DNA from 2 places in the Ferrigenium straubiae genome. Region 1 is predicted to be linked to the other one. Evidence: predicted binding sites of a transcription regulator. Region 1 holds the regulator's gene; the other holds the start of a gene.
The links. Region 1 encodes FliA, which starts transcription of late flagellar genes. Its sites were predicted from a motif close to CTAAAGTTNNCNNAAANNNTGCCGATANNA; they were not measured.
Positions count from the first base shown of each region.

Region 2: a site for FliA is predicted at 5,597-5,626, ahead of ACRRNM_RS08530 (flagellin). Genes of this name have one in related genera too.

Region 1 is NZ_CP194331.1:2,398,469-2,414,437, forward strand. Features, by position in the region: gene ACRRNM_RS11640 (SpoIIE family protein phosphatase) at 1-2,126, shown strand, start outside; gene flhB (flagellar biosynthesis protein FlhB) at 2,311-3,453, shown strand; gene flhA (flagellar biosynthesis protein FlhA) at 3,465-5,555, shown strand; gene flhF (flagellar biosynthesis protein FlhF) at 5,552-7,006, shown strand; gene ACRRNM_RS11660 (MinD/ParA family ATP-binding protein) at 6,996-7,907, shown strand; gene ACRRNM_RS11665 (RNA polymerase sigma factor FliA) at 7,968-8,678, shown strand; gene ACRRNM_RS11670 (flagellar motor protein) at 8,678-9,418, shown strand; gene motD (flagellar motor protein MotD) at 9,426-10,184, shown strand; gene ACRRNM_RS11680 (flagella synthesis protein FlgN) at 10,242-10,694, opposite strand; gene flgM (flagellar biosynthesis anti-sigma factor FlgM) at 10,722-11,030, opposite strand; gene flgA (flagellar basal body P-ring formation chaperone FlgA) at 11,124-11,870, opposite strand; gene flgB (flagellar basal body rod protein FlgB) at 12,044-12,448, shown strand; gene flgC (flagellar basal body rod protein FlgC) at 12,514-12,918, shown strand; gene ACRRNM_RS11705 (flagellar hook assembly protein FlgD) at 12,951-13,631, shown strand; gene ACRRNM_RS11710 (flagellar hook protein FlgE) at 13,697-15,166, shown strand; gene flgF (flagellar basal-body rod protein FlgF) at 15,220-15,963, shown strand.
Region 2 is NZ_CP194331.1:1,760,965-1,776,933, forward strand. Features, by position in the region: gene ACRRNM_RS08500 (flagellar hook-length control protein FliK) at 1-386, opposite strand, end outside; gene ACRRNM_RS08505 (flagellar protein FliT) at 514-846, opposite strand; gene fliS (flagellar export chaperone FliS) at 852-1,322, opposite strand; gene fliD (flagellar filament capping protein FliD) at 1,337-3,325, opposite strand; gene ACRRNM_RS08520 (flagellar protein FlaG) at 3,348-3,743, opposite strand; gene ACRRNM_RS08525 (flagellin) at 3,809-4,615, opposite strand; gene ACRRNM_RS08530 (flagellin) at 4,697-5,503, opposite strand; gene ACRRNM_RS08535 (FixH family protein) at 5,794-6,303, opposite strand; gene ccoG (cytochrome c oxidase accessory protein CcoG) at 6,326-7,774, opposite strand; gene ccoP (cytochrome-c oxidase, cbb3-type subunit III) at 8,326-9,234, opposite strand; gene ACRRNM_RS08550 (hypothetical protein) at 9,231-9,440, opposite strand; gene ccoO (cytochrome-c oxidase, cbb3-type subunit II) at 9,433-10,191, opposite strand; gene ccoN (cytochrome-c oxidase, cbb3-type subunit I) at 10,202-11,632, opposite strand; gene ACRRNM_RS08565 (cytochrome-c peroxidase) at 11,730-12,719, opposite strand; gene ACRRNM_RS08570 (OmpW/AlkL family protein) at 13,179-13,769, opposite strand; gene fnr (fumarate/nitrate reduction transcriptional regulator Fnr) at 14,047-14,829, opposite strand; gene pabB (aminodeoxychorismate synthase component I) at 14,943-15,969, opposite strand, start outside.

The sequences.
Region 1 (15,969 bases):
AGGCATACCGGGAAATCCGCAAGGGATCGCCCCGGCTGCGCATCGAGGAAGGCAACATCATCCGGATCAAGAGTCCGCTGCTGCACTGGCTGAGCGCCGCCAGCGTCAAGGCACGGCTGTTTGCGCTGATCTTCGTTTTGCTCGGTGCCATGGTCGTGACCGGTATTTACAGCCTGTACCAAGCCGAGAAAGCACATGATCGCACGGTGGAGGGGTTGGCGACCGCCAGCGTGCAGGCCTATGCGCTGGCGACCGCACGCAGTGCGGAAGCGGCTTTCAAGGAGCAGCGGCATGCGTGGAAGAATATATTGATTCGCGGCCACGATGCGGCTTCATTGAAGCGGTACACCGTGGAGTTCGACCGGCGAAGGGAGGAGGTCGAGCAAATACTGGTGGGGCAGCTGATCCCGATCATGCAGCAGATCGGCTTGTCCACCGACGGGGTCGATGCGCTGCTGGGGGAGCATGTCCTGCTGACCAGTAAATACCACTCGGCGCTGAAAACCAGCGACGTCCGCGATTTGAAAAATATCCCGGCGATCGATGCCCTGTCCGCAGGCGTTGATCAGCAAATAACCGAGCAATTCAATGCGATCATTGCAACGATCCGGGAGGCGCAACTCCACGGGTTGGGGGATTTGAATGAAACGCTGGAAAAATCCCATAACGGCCAGCGCAGCCGTTCAGCAGCGATATTGTTGGCATTTGCGCTGGGCGGGCTGGTTTTGTCCGTCTGGTTCATCATCGGCATCCTGAGGCCGATACGCCGCGCCAGCAGCAATTTCGACAGGGTGGTGCAATTGCAGCAACACTTCCTCGAAAAAATCCTGGTACTCGAGGAATACCTCGACCGCCTCGACGAGGAGCAGCGCATCGGCAGCTATATCATGGGGCATATCACCAAGGTTCATGGCGAACTGGATCCGCTGATCCGGCATCTGATCAGGCCGGCGGAACACCTGAGCGGCGATATGTTGCTCGCGGCGCGCACCCCGGACGATGCGCTGCATATCCTGCTCGCCGATGCAGTGGGACATGGGCTGGTTGCGGCCGTCAATGTATTGCCGCTCAGCCAGGCGTTCTACGACATGACCGAAAACGGCTTCCGCATAACCCAGATTGCGGAGGAGCTGAACCTGAAAATCCACCGCTTCATGCCGGTAGATCGTTTTGTTGCGGTCACGCTGGTTTCGATCAACGTGCGCAATCGCGTCATCGAGGTGTGGAACGGCGGCAACCCGGCGCCAGTGCTGGTCGGTAAGAACGGGAAGATTTTGCACGAATGGGAATCCACCAATCTGCCGCTGGGCATCTTGCCGGGCGAGAGTTTTTCCGGCAAACCGGAGATTTTTCAATATGAGGAAAATTGCCAGTTGTGCCTGTTTTCGGACGGCTTGCCGGAGGCCGAATCTCCGCTGGGTGAGCCGTTCGGCAGGGATAGGATCCGGAAATTGTTGCAGGACAGCAACCCCAGGGGGCGCTTTGAAAATCTGGTGGGTCTGCTGGATGCGCACCTGGGCGGAAAGCCGGCGCATGACGATGTTTCGCTGGCCATGATCGAGGTCCCGACCTATCTTCGCGCGGAAGCGGTTCCGGTTGTTCATGTGCCCGTCCAGGCGATAGCGGCAGGCACCAGCAACTGGAAAATCGAGATCAGCCTCGGCGCCGCCGAACTGAAATATCTCAATATCGTCCCGATGCTGACCAATATCATCGAAAAAATTCACGTCGCCAATGAATTTGCCGCGCCGCTGTTCATGATCCTGTCCGAGCTGTTCAACAACGCGCTGGATCACGGCATCCTGCAGCTGGATTCCGGCCTCAAGCACGGGGCAGACGGCTTCGACAAGTTTCTTGAGTTGCGCGATGAACGCCTGCATGCGCTGGAAGGGGGAAAGATCGACCTCGAGATCGAGAAAGTGGTGATCGAGGGGAAATATGGCGTAAAAATCCGGGTTGCCGACAGCGGGGAGGGATTCGATTACGCGGCAGCCCTGGCGGGAGCCGAGGACAAGGTCAAGCATGGCCAGCATGGGCGCGGCATTACGCTGGTGGAAAGCATGTCCTACAAGCTGGAATACGCGGGCAGGGGCAACGATGTCACCGCCTATTACGTTTGTGCCTAGCGCTCGTTTTCAGCCCCCTTGAGCCGGAAAAATATCCTGCCTTGGCCAGCATATTGGCCGAAAGTTGTCAAACAGGTGTAAGAACGATACAAAGGTTCCTGAATAGGTAGGGAATCCCCCCTTTATTTGTGTAATCGAAGTTTGCGCAAGCCGCCGATAATTGCCATGACCCGCGGAATCCATCATGGCAGAAGACAGCGACCTAGAAAAAACCGAACAGCCCTCACAGCGACGGCTTGACCAGGCAAGGGAAAAAGGCCAGGTCGCGCGCTCGCGCGAGCTGTCCACCTTCGCGGTATTGCTGGCGGGTGGCGGCATCCTGTGGTTCATGGGGGCTTCGTTCACCCAGCACATGGTGAAGTCGCTGCGCGACGGCCTGACGCTGAACCGCGAAATGGCCTTCAATCCAGAATTGATGATCCCGCGCCTGTATGACCTCTCGCTGGATGCACTCCTCACCTTCTTTCCTTTTTTGCTCGCGGTCCTGCTTGCCGCGGTATTTTCCCCGTTGCTGCTGAACGGCTGGCTGTTCAGCATCGAGGCGCTGCAGCCGAAATTTTCCAAGATGAACCCGATCTCGGGCATCGCGCGCATGTTTTCCGGGACCGCGCTGGTGGAGCTGGCCAAGGCGATCGGCAAAGCCATCCTGGTGGGCGGGGTGGGGGCATGGGTGATCTGGCACAACAAGGATGCGGTGATGGCGCTCGGCACGCAATCCCTTGCCGCCTCAATCCCGCAGATGGGGCACCTGATCGGCGCGAGTTTTATGATGATCGTCGGCGCGATGCTGCTGATCGTGGCGGTCGACGTGCCGTTCCAGCTATGGGATCACAACAAGAAACTCAAGATGACCAAGGAAGAGGTGCGCCAGGAAGCCAAGGAAACCGAAGGCGACCCGATGGTCAAGGGACGCATCCGCAGCCTGCAGCGTGAGGCGGCGCGCCGGCGCATGATGGCAGCGATTCCGACAGCCGATGTGGTGGTGACCAATCCGACGCACTATGCGGTGGCGCTGAAGTACGGCGAGACGGGCATGCGCGCGCCGATGGTAGTGGCGAAGGGTTCGCATCTGCTGGCGCTGCGCATCCGCGAAATCGCCGAGGAAAATCACGTGCCGATCCTGGAAGCACCGCCGCTGGCGCGCGCACTGCACAAGCACACCGATCTGGGCGAATCCATACCCGAAGCGCTGTACACCGCCGTTGCCGAGGTGCTGGCCTATGTTTACCAGCTGCATCGCTACGAAAAACAAGGTGGTGCGCGTCCGCAGGAGCCGAAGTCTCTGCCGGTGCCGGTCGAGCTGGACCCGGGCGCTGTCGCCGCATGAAGAAATAAACCATGAACCCGCTGCTCACGCAAATACAGAACTTTATCACCCGGGCCGGCCTGGTCGGCATGGCCGGCCCGGTGCTGATCGTGATGATCCTGGCGATGATGGTGCTGCCGTTGCCGCCGCTGCTGCTGGACATCCTGTTCACCTTCAATATCGCGATTTCCATCATGGTGCTGCTGGTCAGCATGAACACCAACAAGGCGCTGGATTTCGCGATCTTCCCGACCGTGCTGCTGATCACCACCCTGCTGCGCCTGTCGCTGAACGTGGCCTCCGCGCGCATCGTGCTGCTGGAAGGCCACACCGGGCCGGATGCGGCGGGCAAGGTGATCGAGTCGTTCGGCCATTTCCTGGTGGGCGGCAACTACGCCGTCGGCATCGTGGTGTTCGCGATCCTGGTGATCATCAACTTCGTGGTGATCACCAAGGGTGCCGGGCGCATCGCCGAGGTGGGCGCACGCTTCACCCTGGATGCGATGCCCGGCAAGCAGATGGCGATCGATGCCGACCTGAACGCGGGGCTGATCGGCGAGGACGTGGCGCGGCAGCGCCGTGCCGAGATCGCGCAGGAAGCCGATTTCTACGGCGCGATGGACGGTGCGAGCAAATTTGTGCGCGGCGATGCGGTTGCGGGCATCATCATCCTGCTGATCAACATCATCGGCGGCCTGATCGTCGGCGTGCTGCAGCACGACCTCGATATCGGCACCGCCGCCAAATACTACACCCTGCTGACCATCGGCGACGGGCTGGTAGCGCAGATTCCGGCGCTGGTGATTTCCACTGCCGCAGGCCTGGTGGTGAGCCGCGTCGCAAGCGACCAGAACATCGGCCAGCAACTGATCGGCCAGTTGTTCAAGCAACCGCAGGTCATCATGCTGACCGCCACGATTATCGGCGCGATGGGCCTGATCCCCGGTATGCCGCACTTCGCCTTTCTGCTGCTGGCCGGCCTGATGGGCTGGCTGGCCTGGTACCTGTCGAAGAGGAGCGAGCAGGCGGTCGAAGTGGAACAGGCCGCCGCAGCGGTGACGCCGGTCATCCCGGAATCCGCCGAGGCGAGATGGGAGGATGTCGAGCAGGTCGATGTGCTGGGGCTGGAGGTGGGCTACCGGTTGATCGCGCTGGTGGACAAGGCGCAGGACGGCGACTTGCTGCGCCGCATCAAGGGCATCCGCAAAAAGTTCACCCAGGACATCGGCTTCCTGCCGCCGCCGGTGCATATCCGCGACAATCTTGACCTGCGTCCGAACGGTTACCGCATCACTCTCAAGGGCGTGGAAATCGGCAGCGGCGAGGCCTATCCGAACATGCTGCTGGCGATCAACCCGGGCAGCGTGACGGGCGAACTGCCCGGCATGCAGACCCGCGATCCGGCCTTCGGCCTGCCCGCGGTGTGGATCGACACGGCGCTGCGCGACCAGGCGCAGGTCATGGGCTACACCGTGGTCGATCCGGGCACGGTCGTGGCGACCCATATCAGCCACCTGCTCGGCACGCGTTCCGCGGAGCTGCTCGGGCGCCAGGAGGTGCAGCAGTTGCTCGATCACATCGGCAAGATTTCGCCCAAGCTGGTCGAGGATCTGGTGCCCAAGACGCTGCCGCTGGGCGTGGTACAGAAGGTGTTGCAGAACCTGCTGGAAGAAGGCATGCATATCCGCGATATGCGCACCATCCTGGAAACGCTGGCGGAAAACGCATCGCGCACCCAGGATCCCTACCATCTCACCTCGCTGGTGCGCGTCGCGCTCGGCCCGGCCATCGTGCAGCAGTTCTACCCGTCCGCACAGGAGCTGCAGGTGATCGGCATGGACAAGGAGCTGGAATATCTCCTGATCCAGGCGATGCAATCCAGCCAGAACGGCATCGGCATCGAACCTGGGCTGGCCGATACCGTGCTGCGCGAGACCCGCGCCGCAGCCGAGACGCAGGAGCAGATGGGGCTGCCGGCAGTGATGCTGGTGCCGGCGCAGTTGCGCGACTTGCTGGCGCGCTTCCTGAAGCGCGCAGTGCCGAATATCAGGGTGATTTCGCATGATGAAGTACCGGACTTCAAAACGATCCGGGTGACCGCTATGGTGGGAGGTAGAGCATGAGTATCAGAAAATACATCGCCCCGACGACACGTCAGGCTATGAAGGAAATTCGCGACGAGCTGGGTCCCGATGCGATGATCCTGTCGAATCGTCAGACCGAGCGCGGTGTGGAGATCGTCGCCATCGCGCATGGCGACATCGCCCAGTTGACCGGCGGGCACGCCGTGCAGAAACCCGAGTGGCCGGAGATAACGGCGGATGAATGGACGAGGTCGGTTGCGGAAGAGCATCCGGTGCAAGCGGCCAGGACCTTGCCCCAGGCTGTGCCGGCAACCCCGGCCAAGTCGCCGCTTCAGCCCAAGCCGCTGCAGTTTCAGCACAAGGCTGCCGAGCAGGGCAGGTCGCTGCAGCATTCCGGCAAGTTGCCGCAGCCCGAATCCGTGCAGCAGATCAGGACTGCGCCGCAGGCTCAATCTGCCCGCCCCACCGAGGCGCAACCTGCGACAGCCATGCCGGCGCAAGAAAGCATCCTCAGCGAGATCAAGTCGATGAGCGCCATGCTGCAGCAGCAGTTTGCGTCCATGTACTGGAACGATGTGCAGCTGCGCGACCCGCAGCGCGCCGGCCTGTTGCGCAAGATGCTCAATGCCGGGTTCAGCACGTTGCTGGCGCGCCAGATGCTGGACAAGATGCCCGCCGGAAAGATGCAGGGCGAGTCGTGGATCAAGGAGGTGTTCAAGCGCAACCTGCAGGTGGCGGACAAGTCGGACGATATCATCGCCAAGGGCGGGGTATACGCGCTGATCGGGCCGACCGGGGTAGGCAAGACCACCACCACGGCCAAGCTGGCGGCGCGCGCAGTGGTGCGCTACGGTGCGGACAAGGTGGCGCTGCTCACGACCGACAGCTACCGGATCGCCGCCTACGAGCAGCTCAAAATCTACGGCAAGATACTCGGCGTGGCGGTGCATGCGGTGAAGGACACCGACGACTTGCGCCTCACCCTTTCCGCATTGCGCCACAAACACCTGGTGCTGATCGACACGGTTGGCATGGGGCAGCGCGATGAGCGCGTCGGCGACCAGAACGAGATGTTCGATGCGACCGGCGTGCAGTGCCTTCTGCTGCTGAACGCCACCAGCGGCGGCGACACGCTGGAGGACGTGGTGCGCATGTACCGCAGCAACAAGGTGGTGGGCTGCATTCCCACCAAGCTGGACGAGGCGGTCAATCTCGGTACGGTGCTGGATGTGGCGGTGCGCCACCGCCTGACGATGCACTATATGGCCAACGGCCAGCGCGTGCCGGAAGACCTGCATCCGGTTAACGTGGATTACCTGCTGCACCGCGCGCTCAAACCGGTGGAAGAAAAGACGCCATTCACCCTGCGCGATCTGGATTTTCCGGTGATGATGGCTGCGGAAGGGGCGCCGCAACACGGTGGAGCCCCCGCCGGCGTACTCCTTGCGGGCGCGGGCACGGCGTGCAAGGAGACTTCCTGTGCGCTCTGACGGAGTGGATCAGGCGGAAGGCCTGCGGCGCCTGTTGGTCCTCAATCAGACGCAGGTGATCACCGTGGTGGCCGGCAAGGCCGGGGTGGGGCGCACCAGCGCGACCATCAACTTGGCGGTGGCGCTGGCGCGTTCCGGCAAGGACGTGCTGGTGCTGGACGAGAATCATGGGCCGAATAATTTACTGGACCGTATGGGCTTGTCTGCCAAGCATGATCTGCTGGATGTCGCCCAGGGGAAATGCGGGCTTTGCGATGCAGTGCTGGCCGCCAAAGGGTTTGGCGTCTTGCCTACCGCGCGCGCCATGCATGCCTTGGCGAAACTGGATCAGCCCGTCCAGCAACGGCTGGAAAACGCACTGACCGAGGCCAGTGACGGTGCGGATATCATACTGGTGGATGCCGCGATGTCCGTGCCCGGACAGCCCGAGGAGTTGGCCGGAAAACCCGTTGCGGTATCGCCTAGCCTGGCAAGCGGGGGCGCCTTGCTGGTCGTGGTGGAGGCGACCCCCAGCGGCATTACCGAGAGCTATGCCCTGATCAAGCGGCTGGCGCTGAAGGATGCGCGCCAGCAGTTCGGGATTGCGGTAAACAAGGCGGGCAATGTGCAGGCGGCGCTGACGGTGTTTGAAAATATGGCCAAGGTGGCCCGGCGCAACCTTTCGGTGCGACTGGAGTATCTGGGCCATATTCCCTCCGATGAAAGGCTCAGGTGCGCGATGCAACTGGGGAAGTCGGTGGTCGAGGCCTTTCCGTCCGCTGCTTCGGCGAAGTCCTATCTGGAGTTGTCACAAAAATTGCTGTGCCTGCCGATGCAGCGGGACGAAGCGGAGGGTGGGGTTTCCGCCATCATCCAGAGCCTGATAAGGCAGGTATCCCGGCCGGCCGTCGCGACTTCGTAATCACACTGTGGCCTTTGCTCAACACTGCAAGGAAATGGCGCACGTTGTAAACTAGCGGGCATGTACAAGGTCACCGGATTAAACGACAAGGAGCAATGCCTGCGGGAATATTCTCATCTGGTGAAACGGCTTGCGCACCAGATGATGGTCAAGCTGCCGGCCAGTGTGCAGATCGACGACATTATCCAGGCCGGTATGATGGGTTTGCTGGATGCGGCAAGCCGTTACGACGAATTTCACGGGGCACAGTTCGAGACTTACGCGACACAACGCATCCGTGGCGCAATGCTGGACGAGTTGCGCGAGGCGGATTGGCTGCCGCGCAGCCTGCGCCGCGATATGCGGCGCATCGAGGCGTCCGTCACCCGCTTGCAGCAGAAGCTGGGCAGACCGCCAAGCGAAGCCGAAATCGCTGCAGACATGGGAGTGCCCCTCGCCGAGTACCAGCAGATGCTGCAGGAATCACGCGGCGCGCAACTGGTGTATTACGAGGATTTGCACAGCGAGGGCCAGGAGGATTTTTTCGAGCGCTTCGAGCTCAGCGACGATGCCAGTCCGCTGGACATGCTGGAAGATGAACGCTTCAGGGCCGAGCTGGTGCGCGCGATCGAAAACCTGCCGGAGCGTGAGCGCATGGTGATGGGCATGATCTACGAACAGGAAATGAACCTGCGCGAAATCGGCGAAGTGTTGGGCGTGGGTGAGTCGCGCGTCTCGCAGCTGCATAGCCAGGCCGTGGCGCGACTGCGCAGCTGGATGAAAGGCTACTGATGGACAAGCTTACGCTGCTCGGGCTGGTGGTTGGCGTGACCGGTATCATGACCGGGCAGATATTGGAGGGCGGCAGCCTTTCCATCATGTTCCAGGGCGCGGCTTTCCTGATCGTATTCGGTGGCACGCTCGGTGCGGTGCTGGTGCAATGCCCGGCCAGGATATTTGTCATGGCGGTCAGGATGGGGCGCTGGGCGTTCGTGCCGCCGGTACTGCATGGCCGGGAGCTGGTCAGACAATTGACGGAATGGAGCGCACTGGCGCGCAAGGAAGGCATCCTGGCCCTGGAGTCGCAGGCTTCCGCCGTCGAGGACCCTTTCCTGAAAAGAGGGGCGCAGCTTCTGGTGGACGGAAACAGTGCCGAAAAAATCCGCGAGGTGCTGGATGTGGACATCCATACCTGGGAGCAGTCGCGCTGGCAGGCTGCGCGCGTATGGGAGTCGGCTGCCGGATATTCCCCCACCATCGGCATCATCGGGGCGATACTGGGTCTGATGCATGTCATGCAGAACCTCAGCGAACCGAGCAAGCTGGGCAGCGGCATTGCCGTGGCGTTCGTCGCGACGATTTACGGCGTGGCCTTCGCGAACCTGCTGTTCCTCCCGGTTGCCAATAAACTGAAGTCCATCATCATGCATCAGGCGGAGATGCGCGAGATGATCGTAGACGGGCTGACGGGGATCGCCAACGGCGATAGCCCGCGGCTGATCGAAACCAGGCTGCAAGGCTACCTCGAGTAGGGCGGGCATGGCGCGCCGCCGCAAACGCATCGAGCATGACAACCATGACCGCTGGATGATTTCCTATGCGGATTTCGTTACCCTGTTGTTTGCTTTTTTCGTGGTGATGTACGCCATTTCCTCGGTGAACGAGGAAAAGTACAAGACCTTCAGCAATTCACTCAGCATTGCCTTTACCAGGCATCCGGTCACCACTCCTGCCGGTATAGCATCCAGCCAGCAGGATCAGCTTGGCGCCCTGGTGGACAGGCGCACCGCGCGTTTGGGCGAGCAGCAGCGCAAAATACAGGATCGCATGAAAAACCTGGCCACCGGTTTGGGCCAGGTGATGGCCTCCTTGATCGATCAGCGCACGGTCAGCATCAATCAGACCCGACGCGGGGTGGTCATCGATATCAGTGCGAGCATGCTGTTCAGGACGGGTGAGGCAACCTTGCAGCCAGGGATGCTGGATGTGTTGCGCCAGGTGGCGGCGGTGCTGGGCAAGGAAGAACTGCCCATCGAGGTGGAAGGACATTCCGACGATGTTCCCATTGCAACCGCGCAGTTTCCCTCCAATTGGGAGTTGTCTTCCGCGCGCGCCAGCAGCGTAGTCAGGATGCTGATCGATAATGGTGTGCCGGCAAAACGCCTGGCCGTGGTGGGTTTGGCCTCGAATCAGCCGCTGGTGCCGAACGACAGCCCGGAAAATCGCGCCAGGAACCGGCGTGTAATCATTACGATCATGTCGCCCAACGTGGAGAGGGGGGGAGGCGTCGAGGAGTAAGCGGTGAAGGAGGAATGCAGGGGTTTTGTGCGGGGATATCCGTGCGTCGCTTCGGCTTCAGCCGCTTCCCAGTGATCTGCCGCTTCCCGGCGAAAAACTGGTCTGCCCATCGGGGCCATACAGATTCGCCTTGTTTACTGCACTGCTCAATACGGCAAGCGACTGCTGGTTACGGCGCAGCTTCGTCTGGATCAGTTCGCCATTGGTTTGATTGAGACTCTGGGCGCGTTCTGCCAAAACGAGGATTTCCTCCCAGACGGCCAAGCCTTGCGGGCTGTGTGTTCCGAGCCATGTGCGGATCGCTTTGGCGTCGAGTTGCGGGATATTTTTTCGCATCAAGGCACGGCGCGTTTCGGCGAGTTCGTTAAGATTGATTGCGCTAGCCGATTTCTTTTCGGACAGTTCGAGCAACTGGTCGGTGAGATTTTCCACCAGCATCCCCTGCTCCCGTTCCAGCAGGGCCACGAAGCTTAGCAGTGCCGCACGTTCGGCGGTCAGGGCGGAAAGCAATTGCGGGTCGGAAGATGGCTTCAAGTATTAAGCCTTGCTGCCGATCAGGTCGCGCACTGTTTCGAGCAGGCGGCCGGCGACGGCTTCCGAATTGACCTTGAAGCGACCTTCGGCGATGGCTTGTTTGATTTCAGCAACTTTGGCCGCATTGACGACCGGGGTGTTCGCCATGCTGCTTTCCATGCTGTGCAACTGCGCCGCCGTGGAGCCGAGCGAAACGCTGGTGTCGCCAGACGGCTGTGATGCGGGCCGCAGTGAAGGTTTTCCCTTCGCGGCATGCGCCCCTTCCCCGGTCAAGCTGGCGGGCAATGGCTTGCTGGGTTTGTCGATTTTCACGGTCATCCTCTCAGTCTGGCTACGCTTAGCTAGCAGCCGTGACTATTATATCGGCAAAATTCCCCAAAACTTTAGGGGCAGACGCTTTTTTGGCTATGGCGCGATTTCCACCACACCGCCGGCACGCGCAACTCCGCTGATTACGCGACCCGGTCCGACGCGAACTTGTACGGCCTGCCCTTCGCTCGCATTGTTCAGGGCGACTCCTTCACTGCGTATGCTGAAACCGTTGCCCTGCACGGCAAGCGTCACGACTTGGCCTTGCGTCACGCTATACGGCTGGCGCAGCATGTCCTCGCGCAACACCTGTCCGGCGGCGATGCCGTAGCGCAGCACTTTTCCGATGACTTGTTTGGGGTCGGTGAATCCTCCTGCCAGGGAAGAGTCTGTCGACTGGGTGGCAATATCCTGTTCCTGCAGCGTGTGGCCCAGCGGCAGTTGACGCGCACTGGTCAGCAAATTGAGGCTGAGCCTGATTTGCACGGGAACAAAAATGTTCCAGCCGCCCGTGGGGGGGGCATTGGCTTCCTCATTGCGTGAAGGAGGGTGGCAGCGAACTCCAACCGAGGTCTTTCCGGTCAGCTGGCTGCCGGCTGGCAGGAAGGCTTCCAGCTTGGCGCATTGAGGCAGGACGATGCGCCGGTCTATCTCATCTACCTGATAGGCGACCTTGCCGGGCAGTGCGGCAGTTTGCTGCCGCACGAAGTCGGCAACGAGATTTCTTATCTGGGCATGATCCTGCGATGCGGCGGAGTTGCGTGCCGGTGTGTCGCCTGCGGGCGCCGCTACGGCGGCAGCGGATTGCAACAGTAGAAAGGTAATCAATAAAAGCTTGTTCATGGACGGTATTGTGCGTGTTGCACGCGGTTAAGGGAAGGGTCGGAACGCCGGAATTGGAGGGGGAATCCATCGCTTATCGGCGGATGGGGGGGGGGGGGGGCGCAGGTTTAGCATGCTCTTCATGTAAATAGGTAACTTGGTACAAGTGTCGGGTTTAAACGGAGGGAGGCGGTATGGTGGATAGATTGGATGACATGCTGAGGTTTCAGCAAACCGCGCTGAGCCTGCGCGCGGCGCGTCAGGAATTGCTGGCTTCCAACATCGCGAATGCGGATACGCCGAACTATAAGGCGAGGGATATCGATTTTGCCAGTGCGTTGCGGAATGCCCTGGCGGGCACTTCCACCGAGTTGCCGGTCGTGCAGACTTCGCCCATGCACCTGGAGGGAAGAGCGGGCGGGGCGATCATGGGGGCGCCGGTGATGTACCGCAAACCGGTTCAGCCGAGCGCCGACGGTAATACGGTGGATATGGATGTGGAGCGCGCGCAATTCACCGATAACGCCTTGCGTTACGAGGCCGGCGTCAGGTTTGTCAGCGAGCAGCTGAAGGCCACGTTGGCCGCGATACAGGGGTAGTCGGAGGGTGCTTGGGTGTGCGAGCTTTTTGGCCGAATGGTTCGGGAAACTAATGGAGGCGTGTAATGTCTTTATTCAATATATTTAACGTGGCGGGCTCCGGGATGGCGGCGCAATCGCAGCGCCTCAACGTGGTTGCCAGCAATCTGGCGAACGCCGACAGCACCACCAGCGCCAATGGCCAGCCGTACCGCGCCAAACAGGTGGTGTTCAGCGCGGTGCCGGTGGATGGCGGCAACACACCGGGCGTGAAAGTCACTGGAGTGGTCGAGGATAATTCGCCGATGAAAATGGTCTATGACCCCAAGCATCCGATGGCCGATGAGCAGGGCTATGTTGCGATGCCCAACGTGGATGTGGTCGGCGAGATGGTGAATATGATCTCCGCCTCGCGCGCCTACCAGAATAACGTAGACGTGATGAATACATCGAAGACGCTGTTGCTCAAGACGCTGACCATCGGCCAGTAATGTGAAAAAGTAGAGGTAACGAAAGGAATATCATGATTAACAATACACAGGATGCCGGATCGGCTGCGGCATTGTTTGCTTCATTGAATGCAACTTCCGGTTCGGCAGCGAACGCATCGGCTGCGGCCAGCACCCAGGACCGCTTCCTGAAGCTGCTGGTTACACAGATGAAAAACCAGAATCCGCTCAATCCCATGGACAACGCGCAAGTGACCTCGCAGATGGCGCAGCTCAGCACGGTGACCGGCATCGACAAGCTGAATGTCACCTTGCAGGCACTGAGTGACAGCATGGTGTCCAATCAGTCGCTGCAGGCGGCAACCATGATCGGGCATGGCGTGCTGGTGCCGGGCAAGGGGGTGGATTTAAGCAATGGCAGCGGGTATGGGGGGATTGAGATGACGGAATCCGCCGATAAGGTCGGCATCGCCATCTACGACAAAGGCGGTGCACTGGTGCGCAACATCAATTTGGGCGCGCAGTCGGTTGGCCTGGTCAATTGGCAGTGGGATGGCAGGGATAATTCCGGCATCGGTGTGGCGGATGGTAGTTATACCTTTGCTGTCGAGGCCATTCAGGCGGGCAATAAAGTGGATGCGACGGCGCTGCAATTCGGCATGGTGCATAGCGTCACACAAGGCAAGCAGGGAGTCGCGCTGGGCGTCGGGCAACTGGATGGCGTTGCACTGTCGCAAGTCAGGCAGATTCTTTGAGTTACAGCAATACACTGCAGGGTGTGCGCAGCACATCCTGATGTGTTAATCACGAGGAGAGTATCATGAGTTTTCAGCAAGGTTTGAGCGGCCTGAATTTATCGTCCAAACAACTGGACGTGATCGGCAATAACGTAGCGAATGCGAGCACGGTCGGCTTCAAGCAATCGCAGGCGCAGTTTGCCGATATGTATGCGGCATCCCTTGCGGGTAGCGGTGCGGCGCAGATAGGTACGGGCGGCAAGTTGGCGGGCGTGATGCAACAATTCACTCAGGGGAATATCACCAACACCAACAATCCGCTGGATACTGCGATCAGTGGGCAGGGATTCTTCCGCGTGGTCGATCAGAGCGGCAATATCTCTTTTACCCGCAATGGCCAATTCCAGGTGGACAAGAGCGGCTTCATCGTCAACAACCAGGGACACCAGGTGTCTGGCTATATGCCGGACGCAAACGGATTGATCATTGCCGGTCAACCTCTGCCGATACAGATCAGTGCGGCTGATTTGGCGCCCCGGCAGACGGCTAACGTGGTGGTTGGGGTGAATCTCGATTCGCGCGAGGCGACGCCGGTAACCCTGACCTTCAATCCGCTCGATCCGACATCCTACAACAGATCAACCCCGACGACGGTCTACGACAGCCTTGGCACGAGCCATGTCGGATTGCTGTACTTTCAAAGGCAACCGATTACCGGGGCCGCGCTGGCTGCATTGGGGAATTTCTCCATTACAGCCCCAGCCTTGTCCACCATGACGACGACCGGTTCAACGGCCGGGCTGTCGGCTGGCAATACTGTCACGCTGGGAGCCGTAACTTACACGATCGTTTCTGTCGATAGCGCCACCCAGCTCACTGTTTCGCCTGCTGCTGCCGGCAGCGTGGCGGCGGCTCCGCTTGCTGCCACCAATGCGCCATCAGCCAACTGGAATACCTATCTGACAATGGACGGGGCGCTGGTGCCGCCTGCCGGTACCGCGCTGACACAGCTTACTTTTGATACGCTGGGCCGGCTGGCGTCCACCACCCCGGCTTCCACTCCGGTTGGAACCGTGGCTTCGGCGTTATTTACGCCGACGGGAGCCGCAGCCCAGACCCTTACCTTCAATTTTGCCCAGACCTCCCAATATGGCGGAGCCTTCGGGGTGAACACCCTTACTCAGGATGGTTTTTCCTCGGGACAGCTGAGCGGATTTAGTACCGGAGCCGACGGGGTAATACTGGGACGTTATACCAATGGACAGTCGCGCGCCCTGGGGCAGATGTTGTTGGCGAACTTCACCAATCCCCAGGGTTTGCAGCCGGTGGGCAACAACGAATGGGTGGAAACCTCCGCATCCGGCGGCCCGTTGCTTGGCACGCCGGGGTCGAGTTCGCTGGGAGTTTTGCAATCCTCGGCGGTGGAGGATTCCAATGTGGACCTGACGGCCGAACTGGTAAAAATGATTACGGCGCAGCGCGTCTATGAGGCCAATGCGCAGACCATCAAGGCGCAGGATGCGGTGTTGCAGACCTTGGTGAACTTGAGGTAGTGATGCACAGGGACTTCGGCAAATTGTCGCTATCTGAATAGCGGAGAGGGAATATGGACAGGCTGATCTATACCGCGATGACCGGCGCTTCGCATGTGCTGCAGCAACAGGGGGCGGTGTCGGAGAATCTGGCCAATGCCAGCACGCCCGGGTTTCGCGCCACGCTGAACACCTTCCGTGCCGTGCCGCTGGTAGGTGATGGCTTGCCGACCCGCACGTTCGTTGTGGATTCCACTGCGGGTTCGGATTTTACGCCGGCGGCTTTCCAGCCGACCGGACGCGACCTGGACGTGGCGGTTAATGGGCCGGGCTGGATCGCAGTGCAGGGTCCGGATGGCAAGGAGGCCTACACGCGCAATGGCAGTTTTCAGCTTACGCCAAATGGCGTGCTGCAGACACGCACCGGCCTGAATGTGCTGGGCGATGGTGGTCCGATCACCATTCCGCCGGATACCGAGGTGACCTTCGCCAAGGACGGCACGATTTCGACCGTGCCGAGCTATGGGCAGATCACGTCGGTGGTCGTCGTTGGCAGGCTGAAACTGGTCAATCCGCCGCCGGAACAACTGGAGCGCGGCGGCGACGGGTTGTTCCGCCTGAAAGACGGTACGGTGGCCGCTGCGGATGCGAATGTGGGGGTTGTACCGGGTAATCTGGAAGGCAGCAATGTGAATACCGTGGAAGCGATAGTGAGCATGATTTCGCTGGCGCGCAAATTCGACATGCAGATGAAGATGCTGCAGAGCGCGGATAACAATGCGCAACGGGCCAGCCAGATAATGAGTATTACCGGCTAGGAATCG
Region 2 (15,969 bases), 640 kb from region 1:
CTGCCGAGTTGCTGAACAACGGGCCTTTCGATAGGCCGCTCCGCAAGGTTGGAAAGCAGCCGCGCCGCCGAACCGATCTGTTCGGGAGTCGAGAGCGGATTGTTCGATGCAACCATACCGAAAGAGAGGCGCGGCTTCAACGAGACTACTTCGAGTTTGATCGTATCGCCGCTCTGAATATTGCCGGGTAAGCGCATCTGGAGGATCTGACCCGCGACCTGAACCTTGAACAAACCTTCGCTTATCTTGGCCTGGACGGAGCCCTGCACTTGCTGCCCCACCTCAAGATTGGTGACGGGTTTGGGAGTATCGGGAGTTGCAGTGATTAACGGTTTTCCAGAGCCGGAAAGACCTTGCAGTGCGCTAATCAGATTGGCTGGCAGCATCGTACAATCGCCTCATCAGGTTTCGAGCTTATGCACAGCGGTTCAATTCGGCGAAACCATGCGCAAGCTCCGGTAAACCGGCTCATGCATTGGTATAGGCGATGGCGGCTATACCCACCTGGACGTACTAAGTCCTGCTGCCGTATGCCTGTTGCAATCGCTGCTCCTGTCGATTGCTTTGCATGATGCGCTGCAACTGCCCCATCCATGCCGCAGTACGGCTGCGGATATCTGCATCATGCGCGAGGATTTTCTTGATGAGCCGCGCCTTGCGCTGCAGTGACGGCCCATCCAGCACGACGGACGCATCCGCTTCCTTCATTGCGTCGACATGCTGCCTGCACTGTTGCTCGAGGTCGATCAGCCGATCCCATTCGCCACGTACCGCCGCATCGCGCATCTGTGCGGTCAGTGTTGATAGCGACTCATAATTTGCGATGATTTGGCTGTTACTACCCATTTCCCTTACCCTCTTGCGTACGCCAGTTGGACCTTATTCGCGTTTATTGGCTGCACATCCACAACCGGTGAAACAGCAGCGGCAGCAGTTGCATTAGGACGTATGCTGTCCCATGCGCCCTTCAAATCGTTCAACAGGCGCGCCACTTCATCCAGGGCGGCAATGTCATTTTTCAGGTTGGCGGTAAGCAGGCGTGTGCACATATAGCCATACAGAGCCGACAGATTTTGTGCCAGCCCCCCCTCGACACTTTTGTCCAGACTGGCATTCAGGCCTTCATCAATGATGGCAATAGCCTTGGAAATCGCAGCGCCCTTGGCAGGGATATCCTTGCGAAGCATGCCGCTCTTGGCATTGGCGATCGCCAGCAGCGCGCCCTGATACAACATGGAAATCAGTTTATGCGGATCGGCAACAGTTACGCCGGATTCGACTTCAACTTTTGCGTAAGCCTTGATTGCACTGGCGGCATTCATGCTAATTCCCCCGGTTATAATTTGTTGAGTTGCTGCGTTAGGTAAGAACTGGTTTGGTTCATGCTGCTCAGCATGGAATCCAGCTTGGTAAATTGGGTACGGTAGCGCTTTTCGATGGCGTCCAGCCGAACGTTCAGCGCTTCGCGCTGCTTGCCAATGTCCTTGATGCTGATGTCGATCCCGGTCGTTCTGCCATCCAGCAGGCCACCACTCGCCAGGAACGTCGTCGCCAACTCGTTCAGGGTATAGGCATAGCCCTGCGAATAATTGACCGTGCCACGCGCGCCCGTTAGGCCACCGTTGATCCGTACTGTGAGTCCGGTCGAGTTGCCTGTGCTGGAAGTAAGAAATTGCCCAGACCCGGTTGCCGCTACCCCATCGATGGTGCCAGCCACATCCACCCCGCTGGTTGCGACGGGTGCGCCACCCAGCAGATTGCTTGCGCCAATACCCGATACCGCGAGGCTGGAGGCGGAACCGTAGCTATTTGAGGTGATAGTGAATACCCCGGCGTTTTGCGTCACAGCTACCGATATTCCTGCGCTAGACAGCGCACTGGCACCGTTGATCTTGGATTGCACTTCAGCGGCCAGTGCGGCTGCCGTGTATGTACCCGCAGCCAGCACTACCGATGCGCTGACGCCATTCACAGTAAAGTTCAGTGCATCGTCAACGCCGCTGGTAATGGTGAGCCCGGCCGCAGCATTGCCCGCGATATTTCCTTGCGTGGCGAGCGTTGTGACGTTCACGGCATAGCTGCCCGGTTTGGTTGCGGAAGAGGCGGAACTGTAACTGACCAGACTATCGGAGGCCTTGCCGACTGCCGCAAACAGGCTGGCGATGTCATTAAAATTGTTGCTGATGGCGGTGTCGAGTTTGCTAGCGTCCAGCGCCAGCGTACCGTCTTTCTGGAACGACACGCCAATTTGCGACAAAGTGGTGAGCGAACCGCCGGTATTGCTGACAGCCGTATTAAATACGGCGCGGATTTGTGACTGCATCGAGCGCACCGTGGAATCGCCCTGCAAAACCGCCCCTTTCTTGGTGGCTGCATTGTAGGCAGATACGTCGCCCAATATTTTATTCAAGTCGTTGTAGGCTTTTACGAAGCCCTCCAGGGAGGACTTGACCGTGGCGGTATCACGCTCGACGGTCAATTTCACGGGTGTGGCCGTGACTTTCTGCAAATTCAGCGTGACACCCTGGATGACGTCGGCTATGGTGTTGCTTGCCTTGCTCACGGACGCGCCGTCCACGATAAATTCGGCATTCTGCGCCGTCGCGTTCTCGGCAAGATTCTGTCCGGCGTTGTTGGCCGGATCATAAGCGAGCAAATTGCTCAAAGCCGCATCACCAGTCACGCCGATCTTGATGCTGCTCGTTTTGCCGATGCTGTCCGAAGTCAGCGTCAGCCGATAGGGGCTAGCACCGCCGTCATTGATAATGGTCGCGGTCACGCCGATTTTGGCGGCGTTGATGGCATCGCGTATACCCTGCAGGGAATTGTTTGCGGGGTCTATGGTAACCGTCTTGGTGCCGGTACCGTTAGAGGTAAAAGCTGCGCCGGTATATTTGCCGGTCGGGGCATCAAAAGCACCGCCCGTAATGGTGCCGAAATCAAACGTCAGGGTTCCGCTACCGATAGCCACTGTGCTGTCGGTTTGGCCGGTTGCCGCCAGTTTTTGCGATTGTGCCAGCTTGGTCACCGCATCGAGCGAGTAAACCCCCGCAACGGCCGTGGATGAGGCGGAAGCCGTAAAAATACCGGTATCCGACGAGGTAGCCTTCAGTGCCTGAAATTTCGCTATATTACTCAGGCCGGAAAGCGTACTTTGAAAGCTGGATAACGCCCCCTTGATGCTGCCATATGCCGAAAGCTTGGCTTGGTAGCTTGCTTCCTTGGCTTTGAGCAGGTTAAGCGGTCTTTGCTCAATGGTCATGAGCTGACTGACCAGACCACTCACGTCAAGGTATGACGATCCGACACCCGATGTTGTTGCCATGACGTTTCCTTCCCAGACCCTTTCAGGCCTTTTGCTTCAACAACAAACCCTGACTGACCTGGTCTATTGCGCGTGAAATTGCCAGCATTTCTTCCGTCGGAAATTGCCGGACCAAATCGCCGGTATCCGTATCCACGAGCTTGAATACCTGTTTTTTCGTATCTTGATCTACACTAAATTCAAGGCTCCTGTTCGCCTGCTTCAGGGTCTTGTTGATGCTGTCCACTGCGTTTTGCAATTGCTCGGCCGAGGTTTGCTGGTCAGCAGCCGGTTTAACGGCAGCCTGGGGCAACTCGAGTTGCGCACTGGGTTTGGCTTCGACGTTTGAAGGGGTAGCAACAACATTAGGCTCGCCATTACTGGCGAACCGCGCAGGTTGTGGAGTTTGAGCTATGTTTCCGGTATTTTGGATAAGCATTTTACTCTCCTTTGTTTAGAAATCCCGACCGGGTTACCGGCCGGGATTATTCTACCTTACCGTGCTTATTTCAACAGGCTCAAAACGTTGCTCTGCACCTGGTTGGCTTGCGACAGCATCGCGGTGCCAGCTTGTTGCAGGATCTGGTTACGCGTCATTTGAGCGGTTTCTGCGGCGTAATCGGTATCGGTGATACGGCTACGCGCAGCGCTCAGGTTCTCGGCGCCGTTTTGCAGGTTGCTGATGATGGCCTCGAAACGGGACTGGGTCGCACCAAAAGTCGCGCGAGTCGTGCTGATCGCGGCGATGTCGGTGTCCAGCTTGGTGATTTCGGCAGCCGCGGTGGTGGTGGTAGCACCCAGTGTCCCGGCATTGGTCTGCGTGGTGGCGGCAGCCGTAGCAACGGTGATGGTTTCACCGTTGTTCGCGCCAATCTGGAACTGCGCGCTCAATGCTCCGCTCAACAACGCGGTTCCGTTGAACTTGGTATCGGTGATGATACGCTTGTTCTCGGCAAACAGCTGCTTGAATTCAGAATCAATCGACGCGATATCGTTAGCCGAAGTGAAGTTGCTCGCCTGGATCGCCAGTTCGCGCATACGCTGCAGGTTGTTGCCGATGCTGGACAGCGCGCCTTCGGCAGTCTGAGCCAAGGAGATACCATCGGCGGCGTTGCGTGCTGCCTGGTTCAGGCCGCGGATTTGCGAAGTCATCTTCTCGGAAATCGCAAGACCTGCCGCGTCGTCCTTGGCGCTGTTCACGCGCAGACCGGAAGACAGGCGCTGCAGGGAGATTTGCATCGAGGTCTGCGAAGTGTTCAGGTTGCGCTGAGCATTCAAGGACGCGATGTTAGTATTAATAAAGGCTGGCATTTTGGTTCTCCATCAATAACGGAATTTTCTATCCTGCTTAAGGGTCCCGGCCAAGCTGCTGGCCGGGACTCCTAATCGTGTTTATTTCAACAGGCTCAAAACGTTGCTCTGCACCTGGTTGGCTTGCGACAGCATCGCGGTGCCAGCTTGTTGCAGGATCTGGTTACGCGTCATTTGAGCGGTTTCTGCGGCGTAATCGGTATCGGTGATACGGCTACGCGCAGCGCTCAGGTTCTCGGCGCCGTTTTGCAGGTTGCTGATGATGGCCTCGAAACGGGACTGGGTCGCACCAAAAGTCGCGCGAGTCGTGCTGATCGCGGCGATGTCGGTGTCCAGCTTGGTGATTTCGGCAGCCGCGGTGGTGGTGGTAGCACCCAGTGTCCCGGCATTGGTCTGCGTGGTTGCGCCAGCCGTAGTAACGGTGATGGTTTCACCGTTGTTCGCGCCAATCTGGAACTGCGCGCTCAATGCTCCGCTCAGCAACGCGGTTCCGTTGAACTTGGTATCGGTGATGATACGATTGTTCTCGGCAAACAGCTGCTTGAATTCAGAATCAATCGACGCGATATCGTTAGCCGAAGTGAAGTTGCTCGCCTGGATCGCCAGTTCGCGCATACGCTGCAGGTTGTTGCCGATGCTGGCCAGCGCACCCTCGGCCGTCTGAGCCAAGGAGATACCATCGGCGGCGTTACGTGCTGCCTGGTTCAGGCCGCGGATTTGCGAAGTCATCTTCTCGGAAATCGCAAGACCTGCCGCGTCGTCCTTGGCGCTGTTCACGCGCAGACCGGAAGACAGGCGCTGCAGGGAGATTTGCATCGAGGTCTGCGAAGTGTTCAGGTTGCGCTGAGCATTCAAGGACGCGATGTTAGTATTAATAAAGGCTGGCATTTTGGTTCTCCTTAATAACTGAGTTTGTTATCCGGCTTGTGTCGCACACTTTGGCTGACTATTTATTGATACGTTATCAACCGCCGTTGAGTTAGTTATCGGAAGGAGCAGGGAAAACTTTAGGAAGATTTTAGAAATTCTTTGAGGTTGCAAGCCTTGCGCTGCCAAGCGGATTACCAATAGCCCTGCGCGCACAATTAAAAACATCAATAAAACAGCCGGTTAAATAGTTTTGCATCTGCCCCCGATTTACCATGAGGGTTGGGAAATAAGCCTTGGCCTGCGCCTCGTTACAAGGTAGCCGCAACCATGAATCGATCAGTATTGACCTCGAATACTTCCTCGCCACGCTTGATGCGGATGCGCAATTCCCAGTAGCCTTTGAGTGGAAAGTTGATGTAGCCCTGATAATTGCCCGGCGAGATTTCCCTGAAAATTGTTGTGAAGTCCCGGCCTGCATCAGACGCGCGGTAAGCCTTCACTTCCATCGCACCGCTGACCGGCGCCCCCGCACGGTCCGCCACGCCGATTTCATAGGCCGCTGGCGAATTCATCGCGACGGTGCCGGGCTGCTTGACGGTGGTTTGCCAGGCAAGCGCCCGGTGCGCCTCAAGGTTGCTCAGCGTGGCGGCGTCGGATTTGCGGTTTTTGACGCTGTATTCCCGGTCTACCAGCGCCGGGCGATTTTGCATGGACAGCCAGATGAACGCGCCATTCACCCCCAGTACCACGGCCATCAACCCCAACATCCCGAGAAACCACGGGTTGCGTAAACCCTTCTTGCTGTCCTGTGAAATCATGTTCTTGATTCCCTTCCTGAAATTATTTCCTGCGCCCCAAATCAACGCTTGGGCCATTGAATTTTGTCTTGTATTCGGCGCCGATGAGCGGATCTTCGATGCTCTGGATGCGGAACTCGATCGGCGTCACCTCCCTCTTGAGGTTCCGGCCGGGCGCCCTGACGAAAATGGTAAAGGAGGTGCTGCGGCCATGGCGTGCCAGCAGAGGCTGCTCGGCGCCGATGATCACCTGATCCCTGACACCACCCTCTGCCGTCACACCGATGCTGATATCCTTGTCGGTCTTGTTCAGGATCTTCAATTCGTATTTGTTCTGTATCGAGCCGTCACTCAGGTAAACGTACAGGGGTTGGCGTTCCGGGATCACCTTCAGCGTTAACGAACCCAGGTGGGTGAGGCCATAGACGATGCCGCCAAAGGCGATCATGATGATACCGATATATACCCAGGTGCGCGGGTGCTGGTACATCTTCTTGACGGGCTTGCCTTCCAGTTCGTCCAGCGAGGCGTAGCGTATCAGGCCGCGTGGCTTGCCTACCTTATCCATGATGGAATCACAGGCATCCAGGCACAGACCGCAGGTGATGCAGCCCAGTTGCTGGCCATCGCGGATATCCACGCCGGTCGGGCACACCTGCACGCACTGGAAGCAGTCGATGCAATCGCCCTGCGGCGCGCCCTCCTCGCCCGCCTTGCGGTGCAGCTTGCCGCGCGGCTCACCGCGGTTGTAATCGTAGGCCGGCAATATCGTCTGTGCATCGGTCATCACGCCCTGGATGCGCGCATAGGGGCACATCCACATGCAGACTTGCTCGCGCAACAGTCCGGCCAGAATGTAGGTGCCGAAGAAGAAGGTGATCAGCGTCACCCAGCCGACCAGAGGCAACTGGAAATGCACCAGCCTGCCCCAGTAATCGTAGGCATCCACGAACCAGATTGAAAAGCTGATTCCGGTGAGCAGGGAAATCAGCATCCAGATGAAGTGCTTGACGGACTTTTTCCCGATCTTTTCCAGGTTCCAGGGCGCGGCATCCAGTTTGCGCCGCGCCTGGGGGTTGCCCTCGATCTTGTCCTCCAGCCAGACGAACCAATCGGTCCAGGCAGTCTGGAAGCAGAAATAACCGCACCACACCCGCGATGCCACCGAGGTCACCGCAAACAAGACCATTGCCAGCAACAGCAGCAACAGCGACAGCATCCAGATATCCTGTGGCAATACCGTCAGATTGAAAAAACGGAACTGACGATGCTCAATGTCAAACAGAATGGCCTGCTTGCCGTTCCAGCGCAGATAGGGTACCAGGAAGAACAGCAGCCAGAGCGATTGGGTGTAATTTTTCAGGGTGCGAAAAAAACCTGGCATGCGTTTGGCATGTACCGTCTTGTCACCCTTGTTGACGTTCCAGTGCTCCAGCTCGCGGTAAATCCCCGTGACGGTGCCGGTCTCTTTCTGTCCTGTTTCCTTATCCACGCTCTCTCTCCCGGCTGGTTTGCACCAACTTTCAAAAATCCTGCCCCACTATTCCCGCACTGCTCATTATTACAAATCGGACTCGATAAATTTCCGCAGGTTCCCCAAGCCCATTGGCTCTATGCCGGGTATTGTTCCAGAACATCCGGTTCCGGAATGAAAAAAGAGGGGATTCGAACCCCTCCTTTTCCCGCACCGGTGCGGACTATTAACTCTTGCTGCCTTTGGTTGCATTCCTGTAAATCGTATAGAACAGCCATGCCACCACTCCAAAAGCCGCTGCTACGGCGATAATTACGCCCCAAAACACCATATCATGATTCATGTTAAAACTCCTCCTTCATGCAATATAACCAAAACCCATGCGAACGAAAAATTGCCGCTATCGCCCCTCATTGCATTCCCTGCAAACCTTGTAGAGCAGCCAAGTCGCAGCCGCAAATGCGACAACCATAACGACGACTACCCCCAAAGCGCTACTTCCTGATTCATCTTTAGATGCTCTCCTTCAGACAATGTCCGCGCAGGAGTTGCCCGCGCGGACAAGGGTGCTATTTTCCCTTGCTTGCATCCGGTGCCGCAGGGGCTGCAGGCGCGTCTGCCTGTCCACCTCCGAATTTGTACACATACACTGCCAGCTTCTTCATTTCGGCATCGGTCAGCTTGCCTGCCTCCTTGAACGATGGCATGACCGCCACGCGACCTTGCGGATTACCCGCATTCACGCCGTAGGTAATGGTGCGCTTGATACCCTCGAGCGATCCATCAAAACGCCATATCTTGTCGGTCAGACTGGGCGCTCCCATGGCCTGTGTACCCTTGCCGTCTGCGCCGTGACAGGCCGTGCAACCCTTTGCCGCAAACAACGGCGTGGAGGTTGGCTGGCCATTCGCGACCGCGTTGGCCAAGGCCTCGATTTCGGCAGCGGTAAGCATATCCTTGTGCGCCATCATCATGCCTTGGCGGCCACCGCTGATCGAAGCGTAGATGTCGTCGATCTTGCCGCCATACAGCCATTCATCGTCATTCAGGACGGGCGCGAACAGCCCTTCCTTGTCGTGCGTGCCAACGCCGTTCTGACCGTGACAGGCGGCGCAGTTGTCGCCGAACAGCACTTTGCCGGAACGGATGGTGTACTCGGCCAATTCGCTGTCCGCCAGAATGGCTGCCGGCGTCATGTCCTTCAGCCTGGCTTCGAATTTGCCGCGCACTGCCTCCACCTCACCCTTGTCTTCTTCCATTTCCTTGATGGCCGTCCAACCACCGAGCCCTTTGGTGAAAGTGTTCATCGTGGCGACAGGAATGGATGGGTAGTACAGGAAGTACACCACGCAAAATAACATGCTGGCTGCCAAGCCCAGCATCCACCATTTGGGAGGCTGGTTGGTGAGATCAGCCAGATCGTCGTCCCACACGTGTCCCGTTGTCTGCGCGCCTGATTCCTCGTGTTTTTCGCTCATTTCATTTCTCCTGCATTGATTTGATCTTCGTCATTCAGCACCATGCCGCGCTGCGACTCGAACTTGTCCTTGTTAGCCGGACGAAACACCATGACATATACATAGACCATGCCAATGGACACCGCTACGGTGAAGAACACGCCGAGCCAGTCATTGACAGTCATGGCTGCCGCATCCATGCCCAGATAACCCAGTAGATTAGTCACGGTAGTTCACGCCTTCGGTAAACTTGATGTGATTTCCCATGCCCTGCAGGTAGGCAATCACCGCATCCATCTCGGTTTTACCCTCGACACCGGCCGAACTCGCAATATCCATCTCGGTGTAATTGGCCGGGTAGAACGGCATCATATTCATGACTTCCATGGTTTTTTTCACCTTGGCCACATCCACTTTTTTGCCATCCAGGAAGGCATAGTTGGGCATGACGGATTCGGGCACCACTTCACGCGGATACATCAGGTGGCGGCGGTGCCATTCATCCGAATACTTGCCGCCGACGCGCGCCAGGTCCGGGCCGGTACGCTTGGAACCCCACTGGAAGGGATGGTCGTACATAGATTCGGAAGACACCGAGAATTGGCCGTAGCGATCCTTCTCGTCGCGGAACGGGCGAATCATCTGCGAATGGCACAGATAGCAGCCTTCGCGGATATATATCTCGCGCCCCGCCAGTTCAAGCGGCTTGTAGGGACGCACGCCATCGCCCGGCTTCCAGTCGTCCAGGGATTGGCCCGGCTTGCGCTGCCAGACGATGGGGGATATCTGCTTGCTGTCCACCTTGGTTTTGACATCGGGGGACAGGTGGGTCATGGTACGGTCCAGGTAGAACAGCGGGACGATTTCCACAATGCCGCCGAACACCAGAACAAATGCAACCACCACGAACATCAGGACCGTGCTGCGCTCGATCTTGTCCTGGAACTTGGTCGAATAGATTTTATCGCGATCAGACATTTCTCACTCCTTATGCTTGTGCGGGAACGGCTTGGGCGCTGCGTGCGGCGCTTGCCTTGCGCACCGTCATTACCACGTTGTACAGCATGATCCAGGCGCCCAGATGGAAGATCAGCCCGCCGATGGTGCGCATCGCGTAGTACGGATGCATTGCGGCTACAGATTCAACAAAGGTGTAGGTCAAAGTGCCGTATTCGTCGTAATCGCGCCACATCAGACCCTGCATGATGCCGGACACCCACATCGCCACGACGTAAATCACAGTGCCGATAGTAGATAACCAGAAGTGCACATTGACCAGGTTGTCGGAGTACATCTCGGTGTTCCACAGCTTCTTCACCAGATGGTAGATCGCGCCGATGGAAACCATCGCCACCCAGCCCAGCGCGCCGGAATGCACGTGACCGATGGTCCAGTCGGTGTAATGCGACAGGGCATTCACGGTCTTGATCGACATCACCGGCCCCTCGAAGGTGGACATCGCATAGAACGCCAATGCAACCACCAGGAAGCGCAGGATGTAATCGGTGCGCAGGCGATCCCAGGCGCCGGACAGCGTCATCATGCCGTTCATCGCACCGCCCCAGGACGGGATAATCATCGCCAGGGAAACTGCCGCGCCGAGCGAGCCGGTCCAATCTGGCAATGCGGTGTACTGCAGATGGTGTGCGCCCAGCCACACGTAGCCGAACATTAGCGACCAGAAGTGCAGCACGGACAGGCGATAGGAGAATACGGGGCGGTTGGCCTGCTTTGGCACGAAGTAGTACATGATGCCGAGGAAGCCGGCGGTCAGGTAGAAACCCACCGCATTATGACCCCACCACCACTGGATCATGGCGTCCTGCACGCCGGAGAAAATGGCGTAGGACTTGGTCAGGCTGACCGGGATGGCAAGACTGTTCACCACGTGCAGATAGGTGATCATCACGATCATGCCCATGAAGAACCAGTTGGACACGTAGATATGCGAAGTCTTGCGCTTCGCTATGGTCATGATGTAATTCAGCCCGAACGCCAGCCAGACGACGGCGATCAGGATGTCGATCGGCCATTCCAGTTCGGCGTACTCCTTACCCTGGGTGAGTCCCAGCGGCAGGGTGACAACCGCAAGCACGATGATCAGGTTCCAGCCCCAGAAGGTGAACCACCCCAAACCATTGCTCCACAGCTTGGTCGCACCAGTGCGCTGCACGATATAGTAGCCGGTAGCCATCAGCGTACAGCCGCCAAATGCGAAAATTACCGCATTGGTGTGCAGCGGGCGCAAACGCCCGAAGGATATCTCAGCGATGTCAAAATTCAAGAACGGCCACGCCAATTCCGCTGCGATCCAAACGCCGACCAGCGTACCCACCAAAAAGTAGATCACCGCCGCGATGGAAAACCACCTGACGACTCCCATGTCGTATTTCACTGGTGCTGCTTGAGTTGTCTCCACAATACCTCCCTGATGCTAGTTAAAAACAATGCATTTCTCCCACAATACAAAAGCGCGTTCCGGAACTGCGGCAATGTGCCGGACGCGCCCCGATAAACTACTCAAACGGCCTGGGGCGCGGCGTCTTGTCCGTAGACGGCGGCAGAATCGGCAGCTTGAAATCCGGCTGTTTGCCGGTAAGCGTCTTCAGGAAGGCAACTATCCGGCCGATCTCGTCCTTGCTGAAACTGCGGCCGAGCTGCAGCCTCCCCATCGTATCCACCGCCTCTTCCAGGGTCCAGGCAGCGCCATCGTGGAAGTAGGGGTAGGTCAATTCGACGTTGCGCAGGATCGGCACCTTGAAGTTCATGCGATCCGCGTCCTTGCCTGTGACCGCAATCCGCCCCTGCGCCTTGCTGGCTGTCTTGTAGTCGGCATGCAAACCCATTTTCTGGAACGATCCACCGCCCACGGCGGCGCCGTTATGGCAGGCAACGCAGCCCGTATCCTTGAACAGCTTGTAACCGGCCAGTTCGGTGCCGTTCAGCGCCTTCTTGTCACCCTTCAGCCATTTATCGAAACGGGAATCCGGCGTAACCAGGGTTTCTTCGAAAGCAGCAATGGCATCGGTCACCATACCGACCTTGATGTCGTCCGAGCCGAACACTCGTTTGAATTCGTCGCGGTACTGGGGAATGGAGCGCAGCACATCCACCGCCAGTTCGTGAGTGAAGGCCATCTCGCCGGGGTTGGCGATGGGGCCGCCCGCCTGCTCCTTCAGATCCTTCGCACGCCCATCCCAGAACTGCGCCAGGTTCATGCTCGAATTCAGCACGGTGGGCGCATTGATCGGGCCTTGCTGCCAGCGGTCGCCGATGGATGTCTGCAAATTGTCCGTCCCGCCCATGCTCAGGTTGTGGCAGGAATTGCAGGAAATAAAACCGGATTTGGATAGTCGCGGATCGAAGAAAAGCTTCTTACCCAATTCCATCTTCGCCACATTCTTGACGGTTACGCGATGGACAGGCTGGATAGGTTCGCTGGCGGCGGCCCAGGAGGCCGACGTAGAAACAACAATCAGTGCTGCTATCAAAGTGACAAGTTTCATGATCATTCCTTTCACAGGAGAAGAAACACAAGAACGGACTCAGCTTTGTGGTGCAACGACCAATTGCGGCATAGTGTAGTGCACATCCTCACAATAGGAAAGGCAATTCACCCCGCCAACCACCCAAAGAACCAAGTCCCGCTCGAACGCCCGCCTTCCGGCAGAACGCCAATATTCTTTTTCGATAACCCAACACAGGTTACCAATCTGAGCAAACCCGGCTTACCTGGCAAATATGCCGTTCGCAACTGAGCGGTGCCACAAGCGGCCAGTACCAGCGCATGAGATAAACAAGCTGCCACAGAGATATCACTGCAGTCATTCTCTGTTCAAATACCGTGAAAAACCCTGATGCACGTCAACCTTTCTATCTGGAACTGAAAGTGATGTTAATGTAGAAAGATTAAGGCCCGGCAAAATCCGCTTGAAGCGTCTATCGCCGGGTCCCTTATTTTTACTTTAAAACTTCCAGCCCAAACCGACACCGAACAGGATCGGATCTATCTTGAGCGTCGTCACATAAGCGCCTGCCGTTGTCTTCACGTCGGTCTTCATCCAAACCTTCTTCAGGTCAACGTTGAAGGACAGGTTTTTATTGATCGGCATGTCGAAGCCAACTTGCAGCGCACCGCCTGTGCTGCTCCTGTCGACGTCCAGGTTACCCAGGCTCACGCTCGAAAAACGCGTGTAATTCAGACCGGCTCCCACATAAGGACTGAAGGAACTGCCGGGCATGAAGTGATATTGCGCCAACAGGGTCGGCGGCAGTTCTCTCAACGTGCCAAGCGACGCGCCGTTCAGCGTCACAGTATGTTTTTGTGGATAGGTCAGTACCAGTTCAGCCGAAATGTTGCTGGTAAAGAAATAGCTGATGTCGACCTCGGGGATCGTCTCGTTGCTGACCGCCACGCCCGTGAGGGGGCTGGAGCTGCTTTGCGGTGCGACGTTGACTGCGCGCGCGCGCACCAGCCAGTCGCCTGCCTCTGCGAATACATTGGATGATGCAAACAACGCGCTTGCCGCTACGGCCATCAATACTCTTTTCTGCATGATTTTCTCCTGAAAGTTAATTACTAGGGCTCAAAAAATACCCACAAAGAATATGTGGGTTTGAGCGGAGGAACCATGACGCGCGTCAACCTTCCTGTTCGACACGCAGAAACAAGCGCTTTGTTGCCAAGGCAATTGGCTGTAACAGGTTTCAGTTATTCCAGGGCAGGTTATAAATCTGATTGGCGAAGTAGACGCAACATGGGGTTGCGCCTACTCCGCAACGAAACAATAGGGAATAAAGGCCTGCTGAACTAAGCTCTGGGTAGCGGAAAAATCAGCAGCAGGGCTGGGCGCGCAGCAGCGGGATAACCTGCGCGGTAGCGGTGTAAGGCTCACGCGCAATGCCACTCAGGCGTTCGAGATTATTCAACATGATATGCCGGCGTTCGATGGTAACCACACCTTCTTCCTGGAAACGGGTAAAAATACGGCTGACCGTTTCCTCGGCGATGCCCAGATAATTGCCGATGTCACCGCGCGACATGCTCAGATTGAACTGGGTGGGAGAATAGTTGCGCATGGCAAACCGCCGCGACAGCGACAGCAGGTAAGTCGCCAGCCGTTCTTCGGCATTCTTTTTACCGAGCAACAGCATCAACTCCTGGTTGTGCTTGATCTCCCTGCTCATCATCCTGAGCATTTGATAATGCACCGACGGGATTTGCCGCGCCAACTCCTCGAAGCAATCCACGGAAATCTCGCACACCGCAGTGGTTTCCAGCGCAATCGCTTCGCAGTTATAGCGCCTTTCGTCTATGGCGTTCAGCCCGAGCAGTTCACCCGGAACATGAAAGCCGGTGATCTGCAGGCGGCCGTCGTCGGTGGAAATGCAGGTCTTGACCGATCCGCTACGAATGGCATAAATGCGATTGAACGCCTCGCCAACGCGATACAGCACCTCTCCGCGCTTGATGATGTGCTTCTTCTTCACATAGCGGTCGAGCACCGACGTATCGGCGCTTTCGAGCCCCATGGATAAACCGATCCGGTAAAAGCCGCAGTTCTGGCAGGCTATCACGGGACAGCTCTGTTTTAGCTCAGCTTGAGGTGCCATCATTACTCCACTCAAATATAAAATATCCCGCACAACCCCGCTTGTTTGAGCGCAACAGCGCATAGGGGTTCCGGCGCAAGGCGCCTGATATCTGAAAAATATCCTTCAAAGGCGCTTTAACCGCATGACTTTGTGCAACTGCGGGCCTTTTCAACATCACGTTCAAAAGACCCTCCGTAACGCCGCAGCAGTTCAAGCATGGCGGAGGCTTTGTCCAGCGTCTCCTGGTACTCAGCCGCCTGGTCCGAGTCCGCCACAATGCCGCCGCCCGCCCAACAGTATATTAGTTTTTCATTATACACCAAGGTGCGGATGGCGATATTGCTGTCCATGTTGCCGTCAAAACCGGCATAGCCGATAGCGCCGCAATAGACACCGCGGCGGTCCGGCTCCAGTTGCTCGATGATCTGCATCGCGCGTAGCTTGGGCGCGCCGGTGACCGAGCCGCCCGGAAAACAGTCGCGCAGCACGTCCAGCGCGTCGCGCCCCGGAGCGAGCCGCCCCTCCACCGTGCTGACGAGGTGATGCACGTTGGCAAAGCTCTCCACCTCGAACAATTCCGGCACGCGCACCGAACCGGGCGCACAGCTCTTGCCCAGATCGTTGCGCAGCAGATCCACAATCATCAGGTTTTCCGCACGATCCTTGGGATGGTTGCGCAACTCTTCGGCAAGCCGGCGATCCTGCTGCGCGTCGCCGCTGCGGGGGCGGGTGCCCTTGATCGGCCTGGTCTTGACCTTGCCGCCTTGCACACTGACGAAACATTCCGGCGAGGCGCACAGAATCTGTGTCTGGGGCAGGTTCAGGAAGGCCGCATAGGGTGCGGGGCTCAGGCTGCGCAGCGCAAGATAGGCGCCGAAGGCATCGCCTGCGGCCTGCGCGCTGAAGCGCTGCGCGAGATTGATCTGGTAGCAGTCGCCCGCCTGCAGATACCCCTGCACCACCGCGAAGGCGGCCGCGTAGCCTTCCGGGGTGAAGTTTGAGGCTATATTTCCCCGCACGCGGAAAGTATCGGCAGGAAGCGCAGGAAGATTCTGCAAACGGAGCAGCAGCCGCGGCAGCAGCTCCGCCGTTTCGGCAAAGCGCCGGTGCGACACCAACTTTGCTGTATGCAGCCGGTGATCCAGCACAACCGCCCAGTCG